Kineococcus sp. NBC_00420: one gene and its partners. The protein of the gene in region 1 binds, or shares a complex with, the protein of each later gene. Links are inferred from orthologs where the notes say so. Each region holds a gene or a part of one and is shown in the gene's direction. Other genes may lie near its edges.

The links. Proteins that work in one complex are often made in the same cells at the same time.
Region 2: the proteins of secY (region 1) and secA are in contact, whole or in part, in a crystal structure (PDB 3DIN), measured with the Thermotoga maritima proteins. The link is inferred for Kineococcus sp. NBC_00420 from one-to-one orthologs. Residues at the interface, in WP_004081795.1 of Thermotoga maritima: Glu108, Gly109, Glu110, Glu111, Ala236, Glu237, Arg238, Arg239, Ile240, Thr241, Ile242, Gln243, Tyr244, Ala245, Arg246, Arg247, Val248, Thr249, Gly250, Arg251, Arg252, Val253, Tyr254, Gly256, Ala257, Ser258, Thr259, Tyr260, Leu261, Pro262; in WP_004082002.1 of Thermotoga maritima: Glu261, Ala262, Arg263, Lys300, Ala301, Arg302, Thr303, Ile304, Ile305, Leu323, Tyr324, Asp325, Pro326, Val329, Ser330, Tyr333, Ile336, Lys340, Phe345, Val349, Glu363, Phe364, Tyr374, Ser375, Gly376, Gly377, Glu393, Ile395, Thr482, Ser483.
Region 3: secY (region 1) and secG share a complex: the UniProt entries of both Escherichia coli proteins name them as parts of the sec protein translocase complex. The link is inferred for Kineococcus sp. NBC_00420 from one-to-one orthologs.

What each region holds. Positions count from the first base shown.
Region 1 is NZ_CP107930.1:3,705,182-3,712,520, forward strand. Bases 4,076-6,960 are described here. They hold secY (preprotein translocase subunit SecY), read left to right. Parts: upstream 4,076-4,809; coding sequence 4,810-6,111; downstream 6,112-6,960. Other genes in these bases: rpmD (50S ribosomal protein L30), read left to right, coding at 4,076-4,153; rplO (50S ribosomal protein L15), read left to right, coding at 4,153-4,611; OG218_RS18330 (adenylate kinase), read left to right, coding at 6,108-6,680; map (type I methionyl aminopeptidase), read left to right, coding at 6,693-6,960. In the rest of the region: rpsQ (30S ribosomal protein S17), read left to right, coding at 1-202; rplN (50S ribosomal protein L14), read left to right, coding at 337-705; rplX (50S ribosomal protein L24), read left to right, coding at 708-1,079; rplE (50S ribosomal protein L5), read left to right, coding at 1,079-1,648; OG218_RS18290 (type Z 30S ribosomal protein S14), read left to right, coding at 1,651-1,836; rpsH (30S ribosomal protein S8), read left to right, coding at 1,943-2,341; rplF (50S ribosomal protein L6), read left to right, coding at 2,355-2,894; rplR (50S ribosomal protein L18), read left to right, coding at 2,897-3,274; rpsE (30S ribosomal protein S5), read left to right, coding at 3,306-3,971; more of rpmD, read left to right, coding at 3,971-4,075; more of map, read left to right, coding at 6,961-7,339. UniProt on the Escherichia coli protein: The central subunit of the protein translocation channel SecYEG. Consists of two halves formed by TMs 1-5 and 6-10.
Region 2 is NZ_CP107930.1:4,054,032-4,059,502, forward strand. Bases 1-3,244 are described here. They hold secA (preprotein translocase subunit SecA), read left to right. Parts: upstream 1-359; coding sequence 360-3,044; downstream 3,045-3,244. Other genes in these bases: OG218_RS19975 (putative bifunctional diguanylate cyclase/phosphodiesterase), read left to right, coding at 1-289; OG218_RS19985 (Rv3235 family protein), read right to left, coding at 3,066-3,244. Also shown: more of OG218_RS19985, read right to left, coding at 3,245-3,608; OG218_RS19990 (LysM peptidoglycan-binding domain-containing protein), read right to left, coding at 3,666-4,361; OG218_RS19995 (hypothetical protein), read left to right, coding at 4,577-5,137; OG218_RS20000 (helix-turn-helix domain-containing protein), read right to left, coding at 5,171-5,389. UniProt on the Escherichia coli protein: Required for protein export, interacts with the SecYEG preprotein conducting channel.
Region 3 is NZ_CP107930.1:5,193,957-5,198,933, forward strand. Bases 1-2,750 are described here. They hold secG (preprotein translocase subunit SecG), read left to right. Parts: upstream 1-1,124; coding sequence 1,125-1,376; downstream 1,377-2,750. Other genes in these bases: OG218_RS25345 (phosphoglycerate kinase), read left to right, coding at 1-262; tpiA (triose-phosphate isomerase), read left to right, coding at 295-1,080; OG218_RS25360 (RNA polymerase-binding protein RbpA), read left to right, coding at 1,432-1,782; pgl (6-phosphogluconolactonase), read right to left, coding at 1,846-2,589; opcA (glucose-6-phosphate dehydrogenase assembly protein OpcA), read right to left, coding at 2,586-2,750. Also shown: more of opcA, read right to left, coding at 2,751-3,740; zwf (glucose-6-phosphate dehydrogenase), read right to left, coding at 3,763-4,977. UniProt on the Escherichia coli protein: Subunit of the protein translocation channel SecYEG. Overexpression of some hybrid proteins has been thought to jam the protein secretion apparatus resulting in cell death; while this may be true it also results in FtsH-mediated degradation of SecY.

The sequences.
Region 1 (7,339 bases):
GCAGAAGACCGTCGTGGTCGAGGTCGAGGACCGCGTGAAGCACCCGCTCTACGCGAAGGTCATCCGCCGCACCACGAAGGTCAAGGCGCACGACGAGGTCGAGACGGCCGGTGTGGGCGACCTCGTCCTCATCGCCGAGACTCGTCCCACTTCGGCGACCAAGCGCTGGCGCGTCGTCGAGGTCCTCGAACGCGCGAAGTGATTCGCGCGCTCTCGAGCGCAGCGACTGACGTCGGGTGGGCCGCTGTCGCGGCCCACCCCCAGATTCCATGTCCGTTCGGCCAGGCTCGCCCCCTCAGCGGGTGGTCGAGAACCGGCGCGACGAAGGAGTAGAGAGTGATCCAGCAGGAGTCGCGGCTCAAGGTCGCCGACAACACGGGTGCCAAGGAGATCTTGTGCATCCGCGTGCTCGGTGGCTCCGGCCGCCGCTACGCCGGCATCGGTGACGTGATCGTGGCAACGGTCAAGGACGCCATCCCCGGTGGAAACGTCAAGAAGGGCGATGTGGTCAAGGCCGTCATCGTCCGTACCAAGAAGGAGCGTCGGCGCGCCGACGGTTCGTACATCCGATTCGACGAGAACGCTGCGGTGATCCTCCGCGCGGACGGCGACCCGCGTGGCACCCGAATCTTCGGGCCCGTCGGTCGTGAACTGCGCGAGAAGAAGTTCATGCGCATCATCTCGCTGGCGCCGGAGGTGCTCTGACCATGGGGAAGACCCGCATCAAGAAGGGTGACCTGGTCCAGGTCATCACCCGCGTTCGCGGTCGTCGCAACGAGGACGGGACCAAGACGTCCGACCTCGGCAAGCAGGGCAAGGTCCTGGACGTCAACGGGGAGACCCAGCGCGTCCTCGTCGAGGGTGTGAACCGCATCAAGCGTCACACCAAGGCTCGTCCGGGCACGGAGGGTGGCATCGTCGAGCGCGAGGCCCCCATCCACATCTCGAACGTGCAGCTCGTCGACCCGGAGACCAAGAAGCCGACCCGTGTGGGCATCCGCACGGAGCAGGTGGAACGCGACGGTCGCACCAAGACCAACCGCATCCGCGTCGCCAAGCGTTCCGGCAAGGACATCTGATGACCACGACGACTGAAACCCGTGCGTTGCCGCGTCTGAAGCAGCGCTACCGCGAAGAGATCAAGGGTCAGCTGCACGAGCAGTTCGCCTACCCGAACGTCATGCAGATCCCCGGCCTGGTCAAGGTCGTGGTGAACATGGGTGTCGGCGAGGCGGCTCGTGACTCCAAGCTCATCGACGGCGCTGTCCGCGACCTGACGGCCATCACCGGTCAGAAGCCGCAGGTCACCAAGGCCCGCAAGTCGATCGCGCAGTTCAAGCTGCGCGAGGGCATGCCGATCGGTTGCCACACCACGCTGCGGGGCGACCGCATGTGGGAGTTCCTCGACCGTCTGACGTCGCTGGCGCTCCCGCGCATCCGCGACTTCCGTGGTCTCTCGCCGAAGCAGTTCGACGGGAACGGCAACTACACCTTCGGTCTCAACGAGCAGTCCATGTTCCACGAGATCGACCAGGACAGGATCGACCGCGTCCGCGGTATGGACATCACGGTCGTGACGACGGCGAAGACCGACGACGAAGGCCGTGCGCTGCTGCGTGCTCTGGGCTTCCCGTTCAAGGAGAACTGACCGTGGCGAAGACCGCTCTGATCACCAAGGCCGCACGCAAGCCGAAGTTCAAGGTTCGTGGCTACACCCGTTGCCAGAAGTGCGGGCGTCCCCACGCCGTGTACAAGAAGTTCGGCCTGTGCCGAATCTGTGTGCGCGAGATGGCACACGCGGGCGAGCTGCCCGGTGTGACCAAGAGCAGCTGGTGAGTGGGATCGACCTGCTGGTGACTTCTGACATCATTTCGACGACGCCGAAGGTCCGGAGCGCACACCGCGCACCGGAAACCCCGGCGAGGAAGGGCGGACGAGCCCGATGACGATGACTGACCCCATCGCCGACATGTTGACGCGCTTGCGTAACGCCAACTCGGCGTACCACGACACCGTGTCCATGCCGTACAGCAAGCTGAAGTCGCACATCGCCGAGATCCTGCAGGCCGAGGGCTACATCGCCTCCTGGTCCGTGGAGGACGCCGAAGTCGGCAAGAAGCTGTCCATGGAGCTGAAGTTCGGCCCCAACCGCGAGCGTTCGATCGCCGGCCTGCGCCGTGTGAGCAAGCCCGGTCTCCGGGTGTACGCGAAGTCGACCAACCTGCCCCGCGTTCTGGGCGGCCTGGGCGTGGCGATCCTGTCCACCTCCTCGGGTCTCCTGACCGACAAGCAGGCCAACAAGAAGGGCGTGGGTGGGGAAGTCCTCGCCTACGTCTGGTGAGGGAGGAGGACTCATGTCGCGCATCGGTCGACTCCCGATCACCGTCCCCACGGGCGTGGACGTGACCATCGACGGCCTCGCCGTCACGGTCAAGGGCCCCAAGGGCGAGCTGAACCACACCATCGCGTCCCCGATCTCCGTCGAACGTGGCGAAGACGGCACGCTGCTGGTCAAGCGTCCGGACGACGAGCGCGTCTCGCGCTCGCTGCACGGACTCACCCGCACCCTGCTGGCCAACATGGTCGAGGGTGTGACGAAGGGCTACGAGAAGAAGCTCGAGATCGTCGGTACCGGTTACCGCGTGACGCCGAAGGGTTCGGACCTCGAGTTCGCCCTCGGCTTCAGCCACCCGGTCGTGGTGAAGGCTCCGGCCGGCATCACCTTCGCCGTCGAGAACAACACGCGCTTCTCCGTCGCCGGCATCGACAAGCAGCAGGTGGGCGAGATCGCCGCCAACATCCGCAAGCTGCGCAAGCCCGACCCCTACAAGGGCAAGGGCGTTCGCTACGCCGGCGAGCAGATCCGCCGCAAGGTCGGAAAGGCTGGTAAGTGACGATGGGTCTCTCCACTCAGCGCACCACGAAGGGCAAGGCGGCTTCGCTCAAGCGCCGTCACACCCGAGTGCGCAAGAAGGTCGTGGGCACCGCAGTGCGTCCGCGTCTCGTCGTCACCCGGTCCGCCCGGCACGTGTTCGTCCAGGTCATCGACGACGCACAGGGTCACACCCTCGCGTCGGCCTCGACCATGGAGACGGACCTGCGCGCGAGCAGCGACGACAAGTCGGCCAAGGCGAAGGCTGTCGGCGTCCTCGTCGGCGAGCGGGCCAAGGCGGCCGGCATCGAAGCCGTGGTCTTCGACCGCGGTGGGAACCGGTACGCGGGTCGAGTCGCGGCCATCGCCGACGGCGCCCGGGAAGCCGGGTTGGCCCTGTGACCCGAGCACTCGAAGAGATGAGGAACGTCTGATGCCTGGACCCCAGCGCCGAGGCGCCGGTGGCGCCGGTGCGGCCGGCGGCAACAACGACAACCGTGGTGGCGGCAGCGGCGACAACCGCGGCCGTCGCGACAACGCCGGTGGCGGTCGCGACCGCGGACAGGGTGGTGCGGGTGACCGCAGCAACTTCGTCGAGCGCGTCGTGACCATCAACCGCGTCGCCAAGGTCGTCAAGGGCGGCCGTCGCTTCAGCTTCACGGCCCTCGTGGTCGTGGGTGACGGCGACGGAACCGTCGGTGTCGGCTACGGCAAGGCCAAGGAGGTGCCCGCGGCGATCGCCAAGGGTGTCGAAGAGGCCAAGAAGAACTTCTTCCGCGTCCCGCGGATCCAGGGGACCATCCCGCACCCCATCCAGGGTGAGAAGGCGGCCGGCGTGGTCATGCTGCGCCCGGCTTCCCCGGGTACCGGCGTCATCGCCGGTGGTCCCGTCCGCGCGGTGCTCGAGTGCGCGGGTATCCACGACGTCCTGTCGAAGTCCCTCGGCAGCAGCAACGCCATCAACATCGTGCACGCGACGATCGAGGCCCTCCGTGGCCTCGAGCGTCCCGAGCAGGTGGCGGCGCGTCGTGGTCTGCCCGTCGAGCACGTCGCCCCGGTCGCGCTGCTGCGCGCCCAGGCTGCGGGGGTGACCTCCTGATGGCTCGTCTCAAGGTGACCCAGATCAACTCGGGCATCGGCCGCAAGCAGAACCAGCGCGAGACGCTGCGCAGCCTCGGCCTGCACAAGATCGGGCAGTCGGTCGTCAAGGACGACAAGCCCGAGTTCCGCGGGATGGTCAACACCGTCTCGCACCTCGTGACCGTGGAGGAGGTCGACTGATGGCCAACCAGGGTGAACACGTCCTGAAGCTGCACCACCTGCGTCCGGCTCCGGGTTCGAACACCGCCAAGACCCGTGTGGGTCGCGGTGAGGGCAGCAAGGGCAAGACCGCCGGTCGTGGGACCAAGGGCACCAAGGCTCGTTACTCGGTGCCCGAGGCCTTCGAGGGCGGCCAGATGCCCCTGCACATGCGCCTGCCGAAGCTGCGCGGGTTCAAGAACCCGTTCCGCGTCGAGTACCAGGTCGTCAACCTCGACAAGCTCGGCTCCCTCTTCCCCGAAGGCGGCACCATCGGTGTCGACGAGCTCGTCGCCAGTGGCGCGGTCCGCAAGGGCCAGCTCGTCAAGGTGCTGGGCACGGGGGAGATCTCCGTGGCTCTGCAGGTGACGGCAGACAAGTTCTCGACGTCGGCGGCCGAGAAGATCGCGGCTGCGGGCGGTTCCACCACCGTTCGCTGACCCAGCGACGACACAGCCCACGCGGCGGTAGCGACGAGTGATCGTCCGCTACCGCCGCGTGTGCGTTTGTGGCGGGGTAGGGTCCTCTGTGGGCTGCGTGCGTGCGACGTGTCGCACGTCCGGCCCAACCGTCCGATCTGTCAGTGACGAACCCGCCCTCCCCGCGCACCGCGGGGGAGTGCGGTGCAGGAGGTTGTAGTGCTCACCGCAATCGGTCGCGCCTTCCGGACGCCCGACCTGCGCCGCAAGCTGCTCTTCACGCTGGGGATCATCGTGCTGGTGCGGCTCGGCTCGTTCGTCCCGGCCCCAGGGGTCTCCTACAGCGCCGTCCAGTCGTGCATCAAGGCGTCGCAGTCGGGCAACGACCTGCTGGGCCTGGTGAACCTGTTCTCCGGCGGCGCGCTGCTGCAGCTGAGCATCTTCGCGCTCGGGATCATGCCGTACATCACAGCGAGCATCATCATCCAGCTGCTGACGGTGGTCATCCCGCGCTTCGAGGACCTCAAGAAGGAGGGCCAGCAGGGGACGACCAAGCTCACGCAGTACACGCGGTACCTGACGATCGGTCTCGCGGTCCTGCAGTCGACCACCTACGTGACCATCGCCAAGGACCCCTCGCGGCTCTTCGGCACGGCGTGCAACGCCCAGGTCCTCCCCGACCAGAGCGTCCAGACGATCGTGCTGATGGTCATGACCATGACCGCCGGCACCGGCCTGATCATGTGGATGGGTGAGCTCGTCACCGAGCGCGGCATCGGCAACGGCATGTCCCTGCTGATCTTCGCCCAGATCGCCGCGGGCTTCCCCTCCGCGCTCTGGGGCATCCAGAACCAGCAGGGCTGGGGCACCTTCGTCGCGGTCCTCGCGATCATCGTCGTGGTGGTCGCCCTCGTCGTGGCCGTCGAGCAGTCCCAGCGCCGGGTGCCCGTCCAGTACGCCAAACGGATGATCGGCCGCCGCATGTACGGGGGCACCTCGACCTACATCCCGCTCAAGGTCAACATGGCCGGCGTCATCCCGGTGATCTTCGCGTCGTCGCTGCTGTACCTGCCGGCGCTGGTGGGCCAGTTCAGCGACCCGAACGCGGGCTGGGTCATCTGGATCAACGACAACCTGACCAAGGGTGACCACCCGCTGTACATGGTCACGTACTTCCTGCTCATCATCTTCTTCGCGTACTTCTACGTCGCGATCACGTTCAACCCGGACGAGGTCGCCGAGAACATGCGCAAGTACGGCGGTTTCATCCCCGGGGTGCGCGCCGGACGGCCCACCGCCGAGTACCTGGACTACATCCTCACCCGCATCACCCTGCCAGGATCGCTGTACCTGGGACTGATCGCCCTGCTCCCGCTCATCGCTATCGTGCTCTTCAACGCCAGCACGAACCTGCCCTTCGGGGGCACGTCGATCCTGATCATCGTCGGGGTCGGGCTCGAGACGGTGAAGCAGATCGAGTCCCAGCTCCAACAGCGCAACTACGAAGGGTTCTTGCGATGACTCGTCTCGTCCTCCTCGGTCCGCCGGGTGCCGGCAAGGGCACCCAGGCCAAGCTCCTCTCCGCCCGCCTGGGGGTGCCGGCCATCTCCACCGGCGACATCTTCCGGACCCACGTCGCGGAGCAGACCGAACTGGGCAAGACCGTCCAGGAGTACCTGGACGCCGGCAAGTACGTGCCGGACACCGTGACCAACGCGATGGTCCACGACCGCCTCGAGCAGCCCGACGCCACCGAGGGCTTCATCCTCGACGGCTACCCCCGCACGACGGACCAGGTCCGCGAGCTCGACGAGATGCTCTCCGGGTTCGGCGTGAAGCTCGAGCACGTGCTCGAGATCACCGCGGACACCGACGAGCTCGTCCGTCGGCTGACGCACCGCGCGCTGGAGCAGGGGCGCAGCGACGACACCGAAGAGGTCGTCCGCACCCGCCAGCAGGTCTACCTGGACCAGACGGCGCCCCTCGTGAAGGTCTACTCCGACCGCGGGCTGCTGCGCAGCGTCGACGGCCTCGGCGGGATCGCCGAGGTCACCTCGCGCCTGGTCGCCGCCCTCGGCCTCCCGAACTGACGCGCCGCCACCGTGCTCGGACGTGAACGGGTCGAGATCAAGACCCCCGAACAGATCCAGAAGATGCGTGCGGCGGGGCTGCTGACGTCCGCGGCCCTGGAGTCGGTGCGGGCCGCCCTGCGGCCCGGGATCACTCCGAAGGAGCTGGACGCCATCGGCGCGGAGGTCATCCACGCGGGTGGTGGGACGTCCAACTTCCTCGGTTACCACGGCTACCCGGCCACGCTCTGCATCTCGGTCAACGAGGTCGTCGTGCACGGGATCCCCGGCGACACCCCGCTCGTGGCGGGCGACGTCGTCTCGATCGACGGGGGAGCGGTGGTCGACGGCTGGCACGGCGACTCCGCCTTCACCGCGATCGTGGGTGAGCCGGACGACGCCGGCGACGCGGAACTGGTCGAGATCACCCGTCAGGCGCTCTGGGCGGGCATCGCAGCCCTCGACGCACGCGGGAGGGTCGGCGACGTCGGCGCGGCCGTGGAGGACGCCGTGGACGGCCGCCTGGGCATCGTCGACGGCTACACCGGCCACGGGATCGGCACGGCCATGCACATGGCGCCCGACGTCCTGAACTACCGGGTCCGCGAGAAGGGCCCCAAGGTCCGTCCCGGCATGGTGCTGGCCATCGAGCCGATGTGCACCCGTGGGGGGATCGAGAC
Region 2 (5,471 bases), 340 kb from region 1 along the record:
GCTGGCGACCGTCCCGGCGCTCGCCGACCTCGCCGACCTCGCCGGTCTCGTCGAGTTCACCGGGGACCCCCTGGAGGGACCGGGGGAGGACGGGGACGACGCCGAGGCCGCGCTGGACGCGCAGTCGCTCTTCGCCCGGGAGTTCGGGCCGGTCGGGCCGGTCGGAGTGGCGCGCGAGGGGGCCGTGGCCGTCCCGGTGCAGGGTGGCCCGGGGGAGGCCCCCGTGCCCGTCCCCATCAGCGGTGTGCGCCCCACGGACCTGCGCAGGATGCTCGACCGCTCGCGCTGACGCCCCGTCGCGAGACCACTGCATTCCGTAGAGGCACCGTCACGCGACGTTGCGCCGCTAGAGTGACGGGGTGCCAGCGATCGTCGAAAAGGTCCTCCGCGCCGGTGAGGGCCGCGTGGTCAAGCGCCTGCACCGCATCGCGGAGCAGGTGAACGCCCTCGAAGGTGACTTCGAGGCGATGAGCGACGAGGAGCTGCGGGGCGAGACCGACCGCTTCCGGGAGCGCATCGCCGACGGCGAGACGCTCGACAGCCTGCTGCCCGAGGCCTTCGCCGTGGTGCGCGAGGCCGCGCGCCGGACGCTGGGCCAGCGTCACTTCGACGTGCAGCTGATGGGTGGCGCGGCGCTGCACCAGGGCAACATCGCGGAGATGCGCACCGGTGAGGGCAAGACCCTCGTCGCGACGCTGCCGGCCTACCTCAACGCGCTGTCCGGCAAGGGCGTCCACGTCGTCACGGTCAACGACTTCCTGGCCGAGTACCAGAGCGAGCTCATGGGACGCGTCTTCCGCTTCCTGGGCATGACGAGCTCTTGCATCCTCTCCTCGATGCGCCCGGACGAGCGGCGCGAGGCCTACGCGGCCGACGTCACCTACGGCACGAACAACGAGTTCGGCTTCGACTACCTGCGCGACAACATGGCGTGGAACACCGAGGAGATGGTCCAGCGCGGCCACAACTTCGCGGTCGTCGACGAGGTCGACTCGATCCTCATCGACGAGGCCCGCACGCCGCTGATCATCTCCGGCCCCTCCGACTCCCCGACCAAGTGGTACGGCGAGTTCGCCAAGATCGTCCGCCGGCTCACCGTCGACGTCGACTACGAGGTGGACGAGAAGAAGCGCACGATCGGGATCCTCGAGGCCGGCATCGAGAAGGTCGAGGACCTGCTCGGGATCGAGAACCTCTACGAGAGCGTGAACACCCCGCTCATCGGGTTCCTGAACAACGCGGTCAAGGCCAAGGAGCTGTTCAAGCGGGACAAGGACTACGTCGTCTCCCCGAACAACGAGGTCCTGATCGTCGACGAGCACACCGGCCGCATCCTGGCCGGTCGCCGCTACAACGAGGGCATGCACCAGGCCATCGAGGCGAAGGAGGGCGTGCCGATCCAGAACGAGAACCAGACGCTGGCGACGATCACCCTCCAGAACTTCTTCCGCATGTACGACAAGCTCTCCGGGATGACCGGTACGGCCATGACCGAGGCCGCGGAGTTCCACCAGATCTACAAGCTCGGCGTCGTCTCGATCCCGACGAACCGCCCCGCGGTGCGGATGGACCAGCCCGACCTCGTCTACAAGAACGAGCAGGCCAAGTTCAACGCCGTCGTCGAGGACATCGCCGAGCACCACGCGAGCGGTCAGCCCGTCCTCGTCGGCACGACGAGCGTCGAGAAGAGCGAGTACCTCTCGACCCTGCTCACCAAGGCCGGCGTCGAGCACACCGTCCTCAACGCCAAGCAGCACGAGCGCGAGGCCTCGATCGTCGCGCAGGCCGGGCGCAAGGGTGCCGTGACGGTCGCGACGAACATGGCGGGCCGCGGGACGGACATCATGCTCGGCGGCAACGCGGAGTTCCTCGCCGTCGCCGCGATGAAGGACAAGGGGCTCGACCCCGACGAGGCCCCCGAGGCCTACGAGGCCGCGTGGCCCGAGGTGGTCGAGCAGGCCAAGGCGTCCGTGCAGGCCGAGCACGACGAGGTCCGCGACCTCGGTGGGCTCTACGTGCTGGGGACCGAGCGTCACGAGTCGCGTCGCATCGACAACCAGCTGCGCGGTCGTTCCGGTCGTCAGGGCGACCCGGGGGAGTCCCGGTTCTACCTGTCGCTGACCGACGACCTCATGCGCCTGTTCAACGCCGCGCTGGTGGAGTCCTTCCTGACCCGCACGGGCATCCCCGAGGACGTCCCCATCGAGTCGAAGATGGTCTCCCGCGCGATCCAGAGCGCGCAGGGTCAGGTCGAGGGTCGCAACTTCGAGATCCGCAAGAACGTCCTCAAGTACGACGACGTCCTGAACCGCCAGCGCGAGGTCATCTACGCCGAGCGCCGCAAGGTGCTCGAGGGGGAGGACCTGCACCTGCAGATCCGCCATTTCCTCGACGACGTCGTGACCGCCTACGTCACCGAGGCCACGGCCCGCGGCTTCGGCGAGGACTGGGACCTCGAGGAGCTCTTCGAGGCGTTGCGCAGCCTCTACCCGGTCTCCGTGACGCCGGCGGAGGTCGTCGAGGCCGCCGGGGGTCGCGGGAACCTCACCGTCGAGCGGCTCGTCGAGGAGATGCGTGGCGACGCGCAGGCCTGCTACGACGTCCGCGAGGTGGAGCTGGGAGAGGGCGTCGTGCGCGACCTCGAACGCCGTGTGGTGCTGTCGGTGCTCGACCGCAAGTGGCGTGAGCACCTCTACGAGATGGACTACCTCCAGGAGGGCATCGGGCTGCGCGCGATGGCCCAGCGCGACCCGCTCGTGGAGTACCAGCGCGAGGGGTACCAGCTCTTCGGGGCGATGACCGAGGCCATCAAGGAGGAGTCGATCGGCTACCTCTTCTCGCTGCAGGTCCAGCCGGCGACCCAGCCGGGGACCGCGGCGACCGCCCCGGGGTTCGGCGCGCCCCCGCCGCGTCAGCAGTTGCAGTACTCGGCCCCGACGGCCGAGGGTGACGTCGAGGTCCACGCCGGCGACGCCGCGGCGACGGACGCCGAGACCGGCAACCGGGCCCAGCGTCGCGCGGCCCAGCGCCGCCAGGACGACTGAGCGCAGGTCAGGTGGGGCGGGTCACCCGAGTTCCAGCGCGGTGACCCGCCACCGCTCCCCGGAGCGGTCGGTGCAGCGCTCGATGCGCAGCGCCGCGGCGCGCACCCGGTCCGACTCCCTCAGCACGGCCCCGACCTCGGCCACGTCCGTGCGGGGGAACGACACCCGCAGCGTCCCGACCTGCGGACGCACCGTCCGTCCGGTCCGGGCGCGCAGCCGGGCCTGCAGCGCCGCCCGCCGCTGCACCCCCGCGTAGATGTCGGCGGCGGACCACCGCAGCAGCTGCTGGGTGGGTCGCTGACCGGTGAGGACCTCGAGCAGGACGACGAGGTAGCGCCGCGTCCACGCCGTCACCTCCGGCAGCTCCGAGGGCGGCAGCAGCCGCGGGTCGACGATCGCGAGTTCGAGGACGCCCTGGTCGGGGCTGAGGTGGCTGAGGACGGGCCCCTCGGGACCGAAGGCGTCCTCACGTTCGTCGATGTACGGCGGCAGCCCGTAGGGCACGGGCACTCGTCCGGTGCCCGGCGTGAGGTCGTCGAGCAGGGCGGCGGTGGAGCTGGTCACGCGGGGTTCTCCTCGGTGCGGTGTCGAACGGGTGGCCGAACGGGTGCTCGGACGGGATCAGGGCAGGCGCAGGACCTGGCCGGGCAGCAGCAGGTCGGGGTCGTCGCCGATGACGTCGACGTTGGCGGTGTGGAGGCGGTGCTGCTCGGCCATCACCTCGCCGGCGGTGGCGTCGGGACCGCACCGTTGCGCGGCCAGCGACCACAGGCTGTCCCCGCGGTGGACGACGATCTCGCCGCTGACCTCCCGGGGCGCCGGGGGAGTGCTCGCCGCGCTGGTTTCGGGGGCGGTCTCCGGGACGGCGGCCCAGCCGAGGTCGAGGGCCGGTGCCGAGGTGACCTGCAGGGGCGCGGAAACGGCCCAGCCGAGCTCGGGGACCGCGGTCGCCGCGCCCCGTTCCGCCGCGCCGGCGGAGAGGGCGGCCGACCCCAGCATCACGCCCACGACGAGCGCGACGACCCGGCGGACGGTCCGCGGGACGCCGGGTGAGGACCGCACGGCGAGTCGCGGGTGACTGCGGGCCCGGACCTCGTCCACGACGGCCACCAGGACGGTGAGCGCCAACCACCCCAGGACGAGGGCGCCCACGACGGAGCACCCACCGACGAGCAGGTCGGCGACCGTCGCGGTGCCCGACTGCGCGGTGCGCAGCGCCGGTGCCGCCGTCGCGAGGAGCCCGGCACCGGCCAGGGCGGGCACGGCGGCCAGCACGGCGCCGACGGTGAACGTCAGCAGGTGCCGGAGCTTGTGCACGGTAACCACCTTCGTGATCGCACGACCCTTGTTGGACCACTTGGGTCCTTTTGGGTGTCGTTTGGTGTCGTTTGCTGCGCCATGTCTAGCGACCACCTGTGCGTGGGGCCAGGAACTCCCGTGACATGCGCCCGATCGGAGGGCAACGTCTGACGGTGGGTGAAGACGGGTGACGGGCGACCCGACGGGTGGTCACCGCGACGTAGCGTTGTGTCGTGCGCTGGGACGACCTCTTCGACGACCTCGCCGCCCGCGCGGAGCACGCCCACCGGCTCGAGCGGGACGAGGAGGTCGCCGACCGGATCCGCCGGGACGAGGCGACCGTCACGCTCGCCTCCCGCGTGCGCGCGGCGACCGGGGCCGTCACCTTCGTGCTGCGCGACGGCACCACGCTGAACGGGCGGGTCGAGGGGGTGGGACCGGACTGGTTCCTGGTCCGGGAGGCCGCGGCGTCGCGGCAGGTCCTGCTGCCGGCCGCGGCCGTGCTCGCACTGCGGGGGGTTCCCGGGCGCAGTGCGGCGCCCTGGGGTGCGGTCGCAGCGCGGCGGACCCTGCTCCTGGCGGTCCGCGCGCTGGCCGGAGCCGGTGTGCACGTCGTCGTGCGCACGGGTGGTGTCGACGTCCGGGGCACGGTGGGCCGGGTGGGCGCCGACCACGTCGACGTCGTCGACCTCGACGACCTCGTCGACGTCGCCGAGGGTCAGCGTGCGGACAGCGGTGCGCGCACCACGACGGTGCCGTTCGCGGCGTTGCTCAGCATCACCGAGGTGGTCTGACCGGGAGGTCGGTCGGTGGGGTCGGTGAGCGGGTCAGTCGGTGTGGTCCTCGCCCGCGAGGACGCTCTCGCGGGTCTGGGTGTACATCCGCTGGATGTAGTCCTCGAGCTCGGAGTCCTCGACGCGCCACTGCCCACGCCCGCCGACCTTGATGGCCCGCAGTTCTCCCGTGCGGACCAGGGCGTAGGCCTGGGCCGAGCTGATCGCGAGCGTCTCGGCGACATCCGCGAGCGGGACGAAACGGGCGGGCACGGGGTCTCCTGGAGGGCGTCGTCGGAGCTGGTCCTGGCGGGTGTCCGCATCCTCGCACGACGTCACCCTGGCGCATCGGCCG
Region 3 (4,977 bases), 1.5 Mb from region 1 along the record:
CCTCGCCGACGCGCGCACGGTGTTCTGGAACGGCCCGATGGGCGTCTTCGAGATGGAGCCCTACGCCCACGGCACCCGCGCCGTCGCGCAGGGCATCGTCGACTCCGGCGCCTTCAGCGTCGTCGGCGGCGGGGACTCCGCGGCCGCGGTGCGCAGCCTCGGCTTCGCCGACGAGCAGTTCGGGCACATCTCCACCGGTGGTGGAGCGAGCCTGGAGTACCTGGAGGGCAAGCACCTGCCCGGCCTCGACGTGCTCGACTGACCCGCCCGAACCGACGAGACGAAGGATCGACGATGACCCGCACCCCGCTGATCGCCGGGAACTGGAAGATGACCCTGGACCACCAGCAGGGCACCCTGCTGGTCCAGAAGCTGGACTGGACGCTGAAGGACGCCAGGCACGACTACTCGGCCGTCGAGGTCGCCGTGCTGCCCTCCCACACCAGCCTGCGCACGGTGCAGACGCTGATCGAGGGGGACAAGCTGTCCCTCAAGCTCGGCGCGCAGGACGTCTCCGAGCACGACTCCGGGGCGTACACCGGTGAGGTCTCGGGCGCGATGCTCGCCAAGCTCGGCGTCGCCTACGTGGCCGTCGGGCACTCCGAGCGTCGCCAGTACCACGGCGAGGACGACGCGGTCGTGCGGACGAAGACGGCGAAGGCGCTGGCCAGCGGGCTGACCCCGATCGTCTGCGTCGGCGAGGCCCTGGAGATCCGCAAGGCCGCGCAGCACGTCGAGTTCACGGTCGGGCAGGTCACCCAGGCGCTCACCGGGCTCACCGCGGAGCAGGTCGCCGGTCTCGTGCTGGCCTACGAACCGGTCTGGGCGATCGGCACCGGCGAGGTCGCGACGCCCGAGGACGCCCAGGAGGTCTGCGCCGCGCTGCGCGCCGCCGTGGCCGAGCAGTTCGACCAGGCGACCGCGGACGCCGTGCGGGTCCTCTACGGCGGCAGCGTGAAGCCCGCGAGCATCGCGGCCATCATGAAGCAGCCCGACGTGGACGGTGCGCTGGTCGGCGGGGCCAGCACCGACGCCGGGGACTTCGCCGCGATCGTCCGCTTCCGCGACCACCCCGCGTGACGAATCTGCGGGAACACCGCCAGTGATGGCTTAGGCTGACCGGTGTGAGCGTGCTCCGCATCGTGCTGCAGGTCATCCTGGGGATCTCCAGCTTCCTCCTGACGCTGTTGATCCTCCTGCACAAGGGCAAGGGGGGTGGGCTGTCCGACATGTTCGGTGGCGGCGTGACGACGAGTCTCTCCGGCTCGAGCATGGCCGAACGGAACCTCAACCGCTTCACGGTCGGTCTGGGACTGGTCTGGTTCGCCACGATCGTCACCCTCGGCCTCGTCGAGCGGTTCACCAACGAGTTCTGACCGGCCAGCACCGCAGCACGGCATCCACCGAGACTGAAGCAGGAAGAGGACCGACGTGGCAGGTGGCAACGCCATCCGGGGCAGCAGGGTCGGCGCGGGCCCCATGGGCGAAGCGGAACGCGGGGACACCGCGCCCCGCATCCGCATCTCCTACTGGTGCGCCAACGGGCACGAGACGAAGCCCAGCTTCGCCGAGGAGTCCGGGGTCGAACCGCCCGAGACCTGGGACTGCCCGCGGTGCGGGTTCCCCGCCGGCACGGACCGGGCCAACCCGCCCGCTCCGTTGAAGAACGAGCCGTACAAGACGCACCTGGCCTACGTGAAGGAACGTCGCTCCGACGCGGACGGCGAGGCCATCCTCAACGAAGCGCTCGACTCCCTGCGGGCCCGCGGTCTCATCCGCTGACCTGTCGAACGAGAGAAGGCCCCCTGCGGTTCCCGCAGGGGGCCTTCTCTCGTCCTCGGTGGTTCAGAGGTCGGAGGCCGCGGCCTCGTCGACGAGCCAGAGCGTCCGCTCGGTCCCAAAGACCCCCGCCGCGGGGGTCTCGGAGACGTCGCCGGCCGCGACCCCCCGGGCCACGGCGGCCGCCTTCTCGGCCCCGGCCGCCACGAGCCAGACCTGGCGGGCGCGGGCGATGGCCCCGAAGGTGAACGACACCCGCAGCGGCGGCGGCTTCGGGGACTCCCGGACCCCGACGACGCTGGAGTCGTCGCGACCCAGCCCGGGGTGGTGCGGGAACAACGACGCGACGTGACCGTCGGGCCCCATCCCCAGGAGCAGGACGTCGAACGCGGGCACCTCGGCCCCGCCCCCGAAGGCCAGCAGCTCGGCCGCGTAGCGGGCCGCGGCCGCGTCGAGGTCGTCCCCGTCCGGACCGTCGGTGGCTGGCGGCAGGTGCACCGTGGCCGGGTCCAACGGCAGCACGTCGAGCAGTGCGTCGGCGGCCTGGGTCGCGTTGCGCTCCGGGTCACCGGTCGCGAGGAACCGTTCGTCGCTCCACCACAGGTGGACGCGGGACCAGTCGACGCTGTCGCGCGCGGGGGAGGACCCCACCGCGGCAAGCGCCTTGCCCCCGATGGTGCCGCCCGTGAGCGACACGTGCGCGATCCCGCGTTCGGCCTGGGCGTCCGCGATGGCCGCGAGCAACCGGCCGGCCGTCGCGGCGGCCAACAGGTCCGGCGTCGCGTGCCGGACGACGAGCGCCCGGGTCACGCCGTGGCCTTCTTCGCGACGGCCCGCTTGCGCGGAGCCGCCTTCTTGGCCGCCGGGGTGGGGCTGACCGGTGCCGCGAGCGTCAGGTCCCCGCTGCGTTCCGGCTCCGGCGGGGCGCCCTTCATGCTGCGCGAGACCTTGGCCGACTGCTGCTCGGCGGCGGCCTGGCGCTTCGCGGCGGCCGCCGGGGTCGAGAGCTTGCCGGCGGTCTGCGCGTCGCGGACGGACATGACCTTCTTGTTGACCTGGGGCAGGCCGTCGGCCAGGACCTCGCCGTAGACGTCGTCCGGGTCGAGACGGCGCAGCTCCTCGGACAGGCAGTCCTTGACCAGCCGACGCGCCAGCGACAGCCGGCGGTCGGGCTGGCCGGGCTGGGTGAGGGTGGCGACGCTCTGCTCCGGCCGGATGAGTTCCACCGCACCGGACTTGCGCTCCAACCGGACGCTCTGCACCCCGGTCCCTCGCTTGGTGCGGGCCCGTACGACGGGCGCCTTGAGCTTCGCCGCGAGCCACGCCGCGAGGAGTTCGGTGCTGGGGCTGTCCGGGGCACCGGCCACCGTGATCGAGGTGACCGGCTCGTAGGGCGGCTGGTCCAGCGCGGCCGCGAGCAGCGCACGCCAGTTGGTCAGCCGCGTCCACGCCAGGTCGGTGTCACCGGCCCGGTAGCTGGTGCGGCGGGAGTCCAGCGCCTTGGCCGGGTCCCTCGCCTCCGCGGAGTCGGTGATCCGGCGCTGCGCGATGGCCCCGATGGGGTCGGTGCGCAGGTCGTCGGGCGCGGTCCCGGGCCAGTACGCCACGATCGGCGCGTCGGGCAGCAGCAGGGAGACGATGGTCGTCTCCCCGTGCTCGACGAGCGGGCCGTAGGCACGCAGCACGATGACCTCGCTCGCGCCGGCGTCGCCGCCGACGCGGATCTGGGCGTCGAGGCGGGCCGCACCGCGCTTGTTGCCGCGAGCCAGCACGAGCACCCGGCACGGGTGCTCGCGGCTGGCCTCGTTGGCCGCCGAGATGGCGTCCTCGGCGTGGGCGTCGTCGGTGATGACGACGAGGGTCAGGACCCGGCCGAGCGCGACGGCCCCGCCGGAGTCCCGCAGGTCGACCATCGCCTTGTTGATGGCGCTGGTCGACGTGCTGGGCAGGTCGATGATCACATCAGCTCCTGGTGGGTCTGGCTCACGGGCGCCGCCACTGCCGGCCGGACCGTTCGAGCATGGCGTCGGCCGAGGCGGGACCCCAGTTGCCCGACGCGTAGGGCTCGGGCTTGCCGTTCTTGGCCCAGAACTGCGTGATCGGGTCCAGGACCTTCCACGACAGCTCGACCTCGGTGTGGCTGGGGAAGAGCGGCGGGTCACCCAGCAGCACGTCGAGGATGAGGCGTTCGTAGGCCTCGGGGCTGGACTCGGTGAAGGCGTGGCCGTACCCGAAGTCCATGGTCACGTCGCGCACCTCCATGGCCGTCCCGGGGACCTTCGACCCGAACCGCATGGTGATGCCCTCGTCGGGCTGCACCCGGATCACCAGGGCGTTCTGCCCGAGTTCCTCGGTGGCGGTCTTCTCGAAGGGCAGGTGCGGGGCGCGTTTGAAGACGACCGCGATCTCGGTCACCCGGCGCCCGAGCCGCTTGCCGGCCCGCAGGTAGAACGGGACCCCCGCCCAGCGGCGGGTGTCGATCTCGAGCTCGATCGCCGCGAACGTCTCCGTCGTCGAGGTCGAGGGGATCCCGTCCTCGTCGAGGTAGCCCTTGACGAACTCCGAACCCTGCCAGCCCGAGGCGTACTGGCCCCGGGCCGTCGACTTCGCGATGTCCTTGGCCGGACGCACGGCGGAGAGGACCTTGGCCTTCTCCGCGCGCAGGTCGGCGGCGTCGAAGGAGACGGGCTCCTCCATCGCGGTCAGCGCCAGGAGCTGCAGGAGGTGGTTCTGGATGACGTCGCGGGCGGCGCCGATCCCGTCGTAGTACCCCGCGCGGCCACCGATGCCGATGTCCTCGGCCATGGTGATCTGCACGTGGTCGACGTGGTTGGCGTTCCAGAGCGGCTCGAACATCTGGTTGGCGAAACGCAGCGCCAGGATGTTCTGGACCGTCTCCTTGCCGAGGTAGTGGTCGATGCGGAACACCGAGTCCGGCGGGAACACGTTCTCGACGACGGCGTTCAGCTCGCGCGCCGACTTGAGGTCGTGCCCGAAGGGCTTCTCGATGACGACGCGTCGCCACTGGTCGCCGTGCTGGGCGCTCAACCCGCTGCGCGCCAACTGCTTGGCGACGACGGGGAAGAACCGCGGCGGGATCGACATGTAGAACGCGTGGTTCCCGCCGGTACCGCGGACCCGGTCGAGGTCGGCGACGGTCGTGGCGAGCTGGTCGAACGCCTCGTCGTCGTCGAACTC